2 regions of the Lysinibacillus sp. RS10 genome follow, and region 1 is predicted to be linked to the other one. Evidence: a T-box and tRNA genes for the amino acid it is inferred to sense, from the RefSeq annotation. Region 1 holds a T-box; the other holds one or more tRNA genes.
What was found. A T-box is a leader RNA that pairs with one kind of tRNA and senses whether it is charged. The one in region 1 lies ahead of serS (serine--tRNA ligase), so its partner is inferred to be a tRNA-Ser.

Region 1 (3,247 bases):
AGTTTCATTTATTAAAAAGTGATTACACAGTGCCATTTGTTTGTGGTTGTCGCGATTTAGGAGAAGCGGCTCGACGCATTGGTGAGGGAGCTTCCATGTTACGAACTAAAGGTGAACCAGGTACGGGGAATATTGTAGAGGCTGTTCGCCATATTCGCAAAGTGAATGCGCAAGTACGTAAGGTTGTTGGCATGACAGAGGACGAATTAATGACAGAGGCTAAATTACTTGGTGCTCCTTTTGAATTATTAAGAGAAATTAAGCGTCTTGGCCGTTTACCAGTAGTGAATTTTGCGGCAGGTGGAGTTGCTACGCCAGCGGATGCGGCATTAATGATGGAACTTGGAGCGGACGGTGTATTCGTTGGTTCTGGTATTTTTAAATCAGAAAACCCAGAGAAATTTGCTCGTGCAATTGTAGAGGCCACTACGCATTATAAGGACTACAAGTTAATTGCTGAAATTTCAAAAGAACTTGGTGTTCCAATGAAAGGCATTGATATTGCACAGCTTAGTCAAAATGAGCGTATGCAAGAGCGAGGCTGGTAAGATGAAGCGAATCGGTGTTTTAGCATTACAGGGAGCGGTTCGAGAGCATGTGCAAATGTTAGAGTCACTTGGATGCGAAGCGGTCTTAGTAAAACAAAGTGCTGATTTAGAGAAGCTTGATGGACTTGTCTTGCCTGGTGGAGAAAGCACAACGATGCGGAAATTGCTGAACCGCTATGAGCTATTGGAGCCAATTCGCACACTTGCAAAACAGGGATTGCCGATGTTTGGAACATGTGCAGGATTGATTTTATTAGCAAAGGAATTAGTGGATTATGAATCACATTTAGCTGTAATGGATGTGGTAGTTGCACGGAATTCTTATGGACGTCAGGTAGATAGCTTTGAAGTGAAGCTCGACATACCTGAAATAGGTGGAGCAATTCCGGCTGTCTTTATACGTGCGCCACATATTGTTTCTGTAGGTGAAGGTGTTGAAGTATTAGCAGAGCATGACGGGAAAATCGTGTTAGCAAAGGACGATCATTTATTAGGCTGCTCTTTCCATCCTGAATTAACGTCAGATGCACGTATTCTTGAATATTTTGTATCTTCTATGGTATGACTTGCAAAATCTTAATTCATATAGTACAGTATGGATAAAATTTAAATAACTGAACACGATGATGGGAAGTAGTAGCAAGCACGTTTTTTTTAGAGAGTCAGCGGGTGGTGGAAGCTGATAAAAGCACTTGTGAATCCGTCCTGGAGTTGCGCAGTCGAAGTTAATAAAGTAGGCTGTCGCCGGCTGAAATGCCGTTATGAAATAAGTGGATTAGGCAAATTGTCTAGTCAATTAGGGTGGCAACGCGGGTAGCTCTCGTCCCTTTTGGGGGATGAGGGCTTTTTTTGTGTTCTACTAAATATTTCCCATCATTAACAATCTACTGGAGGTATGACGATGTTAGATATTAAACGCGTGCGCGACAATTTCGCGGAAATTAAAGAAATGCTGTTAACACGTAATGAGGATTTAGGAAACTTAGACGATTTTGAAGAATTAGATGCAAAGCGTCGTGAATTAATTGCAAAAACAGAAGAGCTTAAAGCTGAACGTAATAAAGTATCTGAGCAAATTTCTGTTATGAAACGTAACAAAGAAAATGCGGATGAAGTCATTGCACGTATGCGTCAGGTTGGCGATGAAATTAAAGAGTTAGATGTCCAATTAAATGAGGTAGAAGAACGCTTTAAAGATATGATGATGCGTTTACCAAACGTTCCACATGAATCTGTACCAGTTGGCACAACAGAGGACGATAATGTAGAGGAATATACTTGGGGTGAGGTACCAACATTTGATTTTGACATTAAAGCACACTGGGATCTCGCTACGGACTTACAAATTGTTGACTTTGAACGTGGGGCAAAAGTGACGGGTAGTCGTTTCTTATTCTATCGTGGTCTTGGTGCTCGTTTAGAACGAGCATTAATGACGTTTATGATGGACTTACATGCAGAAGAGCATGGCTATGAAGAAATGCTACCACCTGTAATTGTCAATCGCGATAGCTTAACAGGTACAGGACAACTGCCTAAATTTGAAGAAGATGTCTTTAAATTAGATGACACAGATTATTTCATGATTCCGACAGCAGAGGTACCTGTGACAAACTTCTATCGTGATGAAATTTTACCTGCCGAAGCATTACCACAAGGCTTTGCAGCATATAGTGCTTGCTTCCGTTCAGAGGCAGGATCTGCGGGTCGCGATACACGTGGTTTAATTCGTCAACATCAATTCAACAAAGTAGAATTAGTACGATTTGTAAAACCAGAAGAATCTTATGAACAGTTAGAACTATTAACAGGTCATGCTGAAAAAGTACTGCAATTATTAGGGTTACCATACCGTAAACTAAAAATGTGTACAGCTGATTTAGGATTTACTGCAGCGAAAAAATATGATTTAGAGGTTTGGATTCCGGCGCAAAACATGTACCGTGAAATTTCTTCTTGTTCTAACTTCGAAGATTTCCAAGCACGTCGAGCAAATATTCGCTTCCGCCGTGAGCCAAATGCAAAGCCAGAGTATGTACACACATTAAACGGCTCAGGTCTTGCAATTGGCCGTACAGTAGCAGCAATCCTAGAAAATTATCAGCAACAAGATGGAAGCGTAGTAATACCTGAAGTATTAAGACCATATATGGGCGGAAAAGAAGTAATTGCTCCAAAGTAAAATGGATCGAAAAATAAAAGAAACTACTGTTGAAAATTTAATCTCAACAGTAGTTTTTCTTTTTTAAAGTAGATTAGCGAGGTCGAACTCGATGTTTCACAGAGAAATTATGTTCATTAGAAAGCAAGTAAATAACGCCCTCTATAAAGCCTATAAATGCCGGAATATATGTCCAGAAGAAGATGAGGTACAATATACCTTGTCCAATTTTCCCTAAGTAAAATTTATGGATTCCGATTCCACCTAAAAAGATAGCAAGTACCCCTGCTACCGTTTTATTTTTTATAGGCCAAGAAGGGTCGATCCCATCATACATAAATGCTTGCTGTGGCTGTGTTTGATAGACAGGTTGAGGCTGTTGTTGATAAACTGGTTCTGGTTGTTGCACAACTTGCTGTTTATTACTGAAATTGAATTTTTCACCACAGTATTTACATTGAGCTAATGCAACATCAGCAGGTGCACCACATTGGGGACAGTCAACATTGTTCATATTAAAATCTCCTAATCAATTATT
Region 2 (3,247 bases), 1.2 Mb from region 1:
ACACCCGTTCCCATACCGAACACGGAAGTTAAGCTCTTTAGCGCCGATGGTAGTTGGGGGCTTCCCCCTGTGAGAGTAGGACGTCGCTAGGCATAATACCCAGGAGGATTAGCTCAGCTGGGAGAGCACCTGCCTTACAAGCAGGGGGTCGGCGGTTCGAGCCCGTCATCCTCCACCATTTGCCGGTGTAGCTCAGTTGGTAGAGCAACTGACTTGTAATCAGTAGGTCGTGGGTTCGACTCCTATCGCCGGCACCATAGTTTGAGCCATTAGCTCAGTTGGTAGAGCATCTGACTTTTAATCAGAGGGTCGAAGGTTCGAGTCCTTCATGGCTCACCATTTAATTGCCAACAAAATATGCGGGTGTGGCGGAATTGGCAGACGCACTAGACTTAGGATCTAGCGCCGCAAGGCGTGGGGGTTCGACTCCCTTCACCCGCACCATTTTTAAGAATTTCATAATTGCCAGGATAAATAAAATCTTATGCACATGCGGAAGTAGTTCAGTGGTAGAACACCACCTTGCCAAGGTGGGGGTCGCGAGTTCGAACCTCGTCTTCCGCTCCAAATGTGCCGGGGTGGCGGAACTGGCAGACGCACAGGACTTAAAATCCTGCGGTAGGTGACTACCGTGCCGGTTCGATTCCGGCCCTCGGCACCATTTTTTATAATTAGCGCCCGTAGCTCAATTGGATAGAGCGTCTGACTACGGATCAGAAGGTTGTGGGTTCGACTCCTGCCGGGCGCGCCATATTAATACTTATCGGAATGTAGCTCAGCTTGGTAGAGCACTTGGTTTGGGACCAAGGGGTCGTAGGTTCGAATCCTGTCATTCCGACCATTTTATGGGGCCTTAGCTCAGCTGGGAGAGCGCCTGCCTTGCACGCAGGAGGTCAGCGGTTCGATCCCGCTAGGCTCCACCATAAAGATAACCAGTATAAAGATCCTGGCGGCGTAGCTCAGCTGGCTAGAGCGTACGGTTCATACCCGTAAGGTCGGGGGTTCGATCCCCTCTGCCGCCATCTAAAAGGACCTTTAGCTCAGTTGGTTAGAGCAGACGGCTCATAACCGTCCGGTCGCAGGTTCGAGTCCTGCAAGGTCCACCATTTATATAATTACGGAGGTATACCCAAGTCTGGCTGAAGGGATCGGTCTTGAAAACCGACAGGCGGGTAACACCGCGCGGGGGTTCGAATCCCTCTACCTCCTCCAGTTTTATTTCTATAAATGGCGCTTGAAAAACTCGAAAAGAATATTATTAACGCGGGGTGGAGCAGTGGTAGCTCGTCGGGCTCATAACCCGAAGGTCGTTGGTTCAAATCCGGCCCCCGCAACCAAAATGGTCCCGTGGTGTAGCGGTTAACATGCCTGCCTGTCACGCAGGAGATCGCCGGTTCGATCCCGGTCGGGACCGCCATTTTTTAAAAAATATGGGTCAGTAGCTCAGTTGGTAGAGCATTAGATTGAAGCTCTAAGTGTCGGCGGTTCGATTCCGTCCTGACCCACCATATTTGCGGGTGTAGTTTAATGGTAAAACCTCAGCCTTCCAAGCTGATGTCGTGAGTTCGATTCTCATCACCCGCTCCAAGGGCCTATAGCTCAGCTGGTTAGAGCGCACGCCTGATAAGCGTGAGGTCGATGGTTCGAGTCCATTTAGGCCCACCATTTTTCCGAAGTAGCTCAGTTGGTAGTAGCACCTGACTGTTAATCAGGTTGTCGCAGGTTCGAGTCCTGCCTTCGGAGCCATTTTTTTGTGGGGAAGTACTCAAGAGGCTGAAGAGGCGCCCCTGCTAAGGGTGTAGGTCGGGTAACCGGCGCGAGGGTTCAAATCCCTCCTTCTCCGCCATTGGCCCGTTGGTCAAGTGGTTAAGACACCGCCCTTTCACGGCGGTAACACGGGTTCGAATCCCGTACGGGTCATACTAGAAAAGCAGTAGATGTAACTTACATCTACTGCTTTTTCATTGTTAAGGGAAACTATAGATTTTTTTCCTGTAGATAACCTAGAGCATAGTCGTCTAGGCTAAAGCGCTAATCCTGTAGGTCGCTTTGATCCATCGGGCAAAAGTGATGTAGCGTTTACTTTTGTTTCGGGCTCTCCAGCGCTTTAGCGCATTTGTTCTTTATGATACTTTGTTGTTCCATAAACGCCTCATTTGCTGTTTTCCCAGCCACTTTCTAGGCCAGTTATTAAATTAGTGTACGGCTCCGTTCAATTACTTCCTCCGATATCTTATCAAAAATTTTTTCTATAGGCAGAATTCACGTAGTAATCTATCCCCATTGGCATTCCTCTAACACTTGAAAATAGCTAAATTCTTTAAACGATCCGTTGTTGTGGTTTAGATAGCACCTTTGGGTAGTTGTTCATGTAGGGGAGGTGAATAGCACGCTCAAGTCTTCGTTAAGCAATCATGGATAAACATTCCTACATATCATTCGTTCAATAAATGTTGCTATATAACCTTTTGCTTTATCCTAATAAGACTACTAAAAAACATTTCTGATCATCCTCGTAACTATCAATATAAGTCAATAAAAATTGTGCAATTTCATACAAAAAATGGACAAACAAACTAAATGTAACTTAACTTTGCTAATTTCATCTTTTATTACACAAATAATCCATGGTAAATGACGATAATATTGGTATAATCTTTGGAATATATCTATCTTTCTTTTATAATGGAGATGAATAGAATTCGTAGGGGGTTATAAAAGTGAAAAAAAAGCAAAGTAAATGGATTGTAAGTACAGCATCTGCTGCATTGGTTGCCGCAGCTATTGTACCTACTGCAAGTGCAGCGAGCTTTACAGATATTGCAAAAAGTGACCACAAAGAGGCCATTTTAGCATTAGCAGATGCAAAAATTATAGGTGGATATCCGGACGGCTCATTTAAGCCAAATGCGGTCCTTACTAAAGGAAATGTAACGAAATTTTTAGGGAAATGGCTTGTATCTGAAAACTTCCAAGTGCCAGCAGATTACAATAAAAAAGTACGTTTTACGGACTTGCCTACATCTACAAAAGATAAAGAATTACTACAATATGCAGCGCTTATAAATGATACTGGTATTTACAAAGGTACTAACAACAAGTTATTACCTTCCGAAAAAATCTCACGTGAACAAATGGCTTCTATCTTAGTACGTGCGATTGAAACAGTTTACGATATCGATTTAATTGCGATGTATAAAAAAGAAAACTATAAATCTTCTATTACAGATTTAAAAGTTGCTTTACC

Region 2: it has a tRNA-Ser gene. The T-box ahead of serS (serine--tRNA ligase) is inferred to sense a tRNA for this amino acid. The anticodon was not compared.

What each region holds. Positions count from the first base shown of each region.
Region 1 covers NZ_CP167122.1:4,950,531-4,953,777, reverse strand. Annotated here, with positions in the region: gene pdxS (pyridoxal 5'-phosphate synthase lyase subunit PdxS) at 1-548, shown strand, start outside; gene pdxT (pyridoxal 5'-phosphate synthase glutaminase subunit PdxT) at 550-1,113, shown strand; T-box leader at 1,163-1,379, shown strand; gene serS (serine--tRNA ligase) at 1,450-2,730, shown strand; gene ACB089_RS24695 (TM2 domain-containing protein) at 2,804-3,046, opposite strand.
Region 2 covers NZ_CP167122.1:993,172-996,418, forward strand. Annotated here, with positions in the region: rRNA gene rrf (5S ribosomal RNA) at 1-92, shown strand, start outside; tRNA gene ACB089_RS05145 (tRNA-Val) at 103-178, shown strand; tRNA gene ACB089_RS05150 (tRNA-Thr) at 182-257, shown strand; tRNA gene ACB089_RS05155 (tRNA-Lys) at 264-339, shown strand; tRNA gene ACB089_RS05160 (tRNA-Leu) at 360-444, shown strand; tRNA gene ACB089_RS05165 (tRNA-Gly) at 493-567, shown strand; tRNA gene ACB089_RS05170 (tRNA-Leu) at 573-661, shown strand; tRNA gene ACB089_RS05175 (tRNA-Arg) at 675-751, shown strand; tRNA gene ACB089_RS05180 (tRNA-Pro) at 765-841, shown strand; tRNA gene ACB089_RS05185 (tRNA-Ala) at 848-923, shown strand; tRNA gene ACB089_RS05190 (tRNA-Met) at 949-1,022, shown strand; tRNA gene ACB089_RS05195 (tRNA-Ile) at 1,030-1,106, shown strand; tRNA gene ACB089_RS05200 (tRNA-Ser) at 1,120-1,212, shown strand; tRNA gene ACB089_RS05205 (tRNA-Met) at 1,263-1,337, shown strand; tRNA gene ACB089_RS05210 (tRNA-Asp) at 1,342-1,417, shown strand; tRNA gene ACB089_RS05215 (tRNA-Phe) at 1,433-1,508, shown strand; tRNA gene ACB089_RS05220 (tRNA-Gly) at 1,514-1,587, shown strand; tRNA gene ACB089_RS05225 (tRNA-Ile) at 1,589-1,665, shown strand; tRNA gene ACB089_RS05230 (tRNA-Asn) at 1,670-1,746, shown strand; tRNA gene ACB089_RS05235 (tRNA-Ser) at 1,756-1,846, shown strand; tRNA gene ACB089_RS05240 (tRNA-Glu) at 1,849-1,920, shown strand; gene ACB089_RS05245 (S-layer homology domain-containing protein) at 2,721-3,247, shown strand, end outside.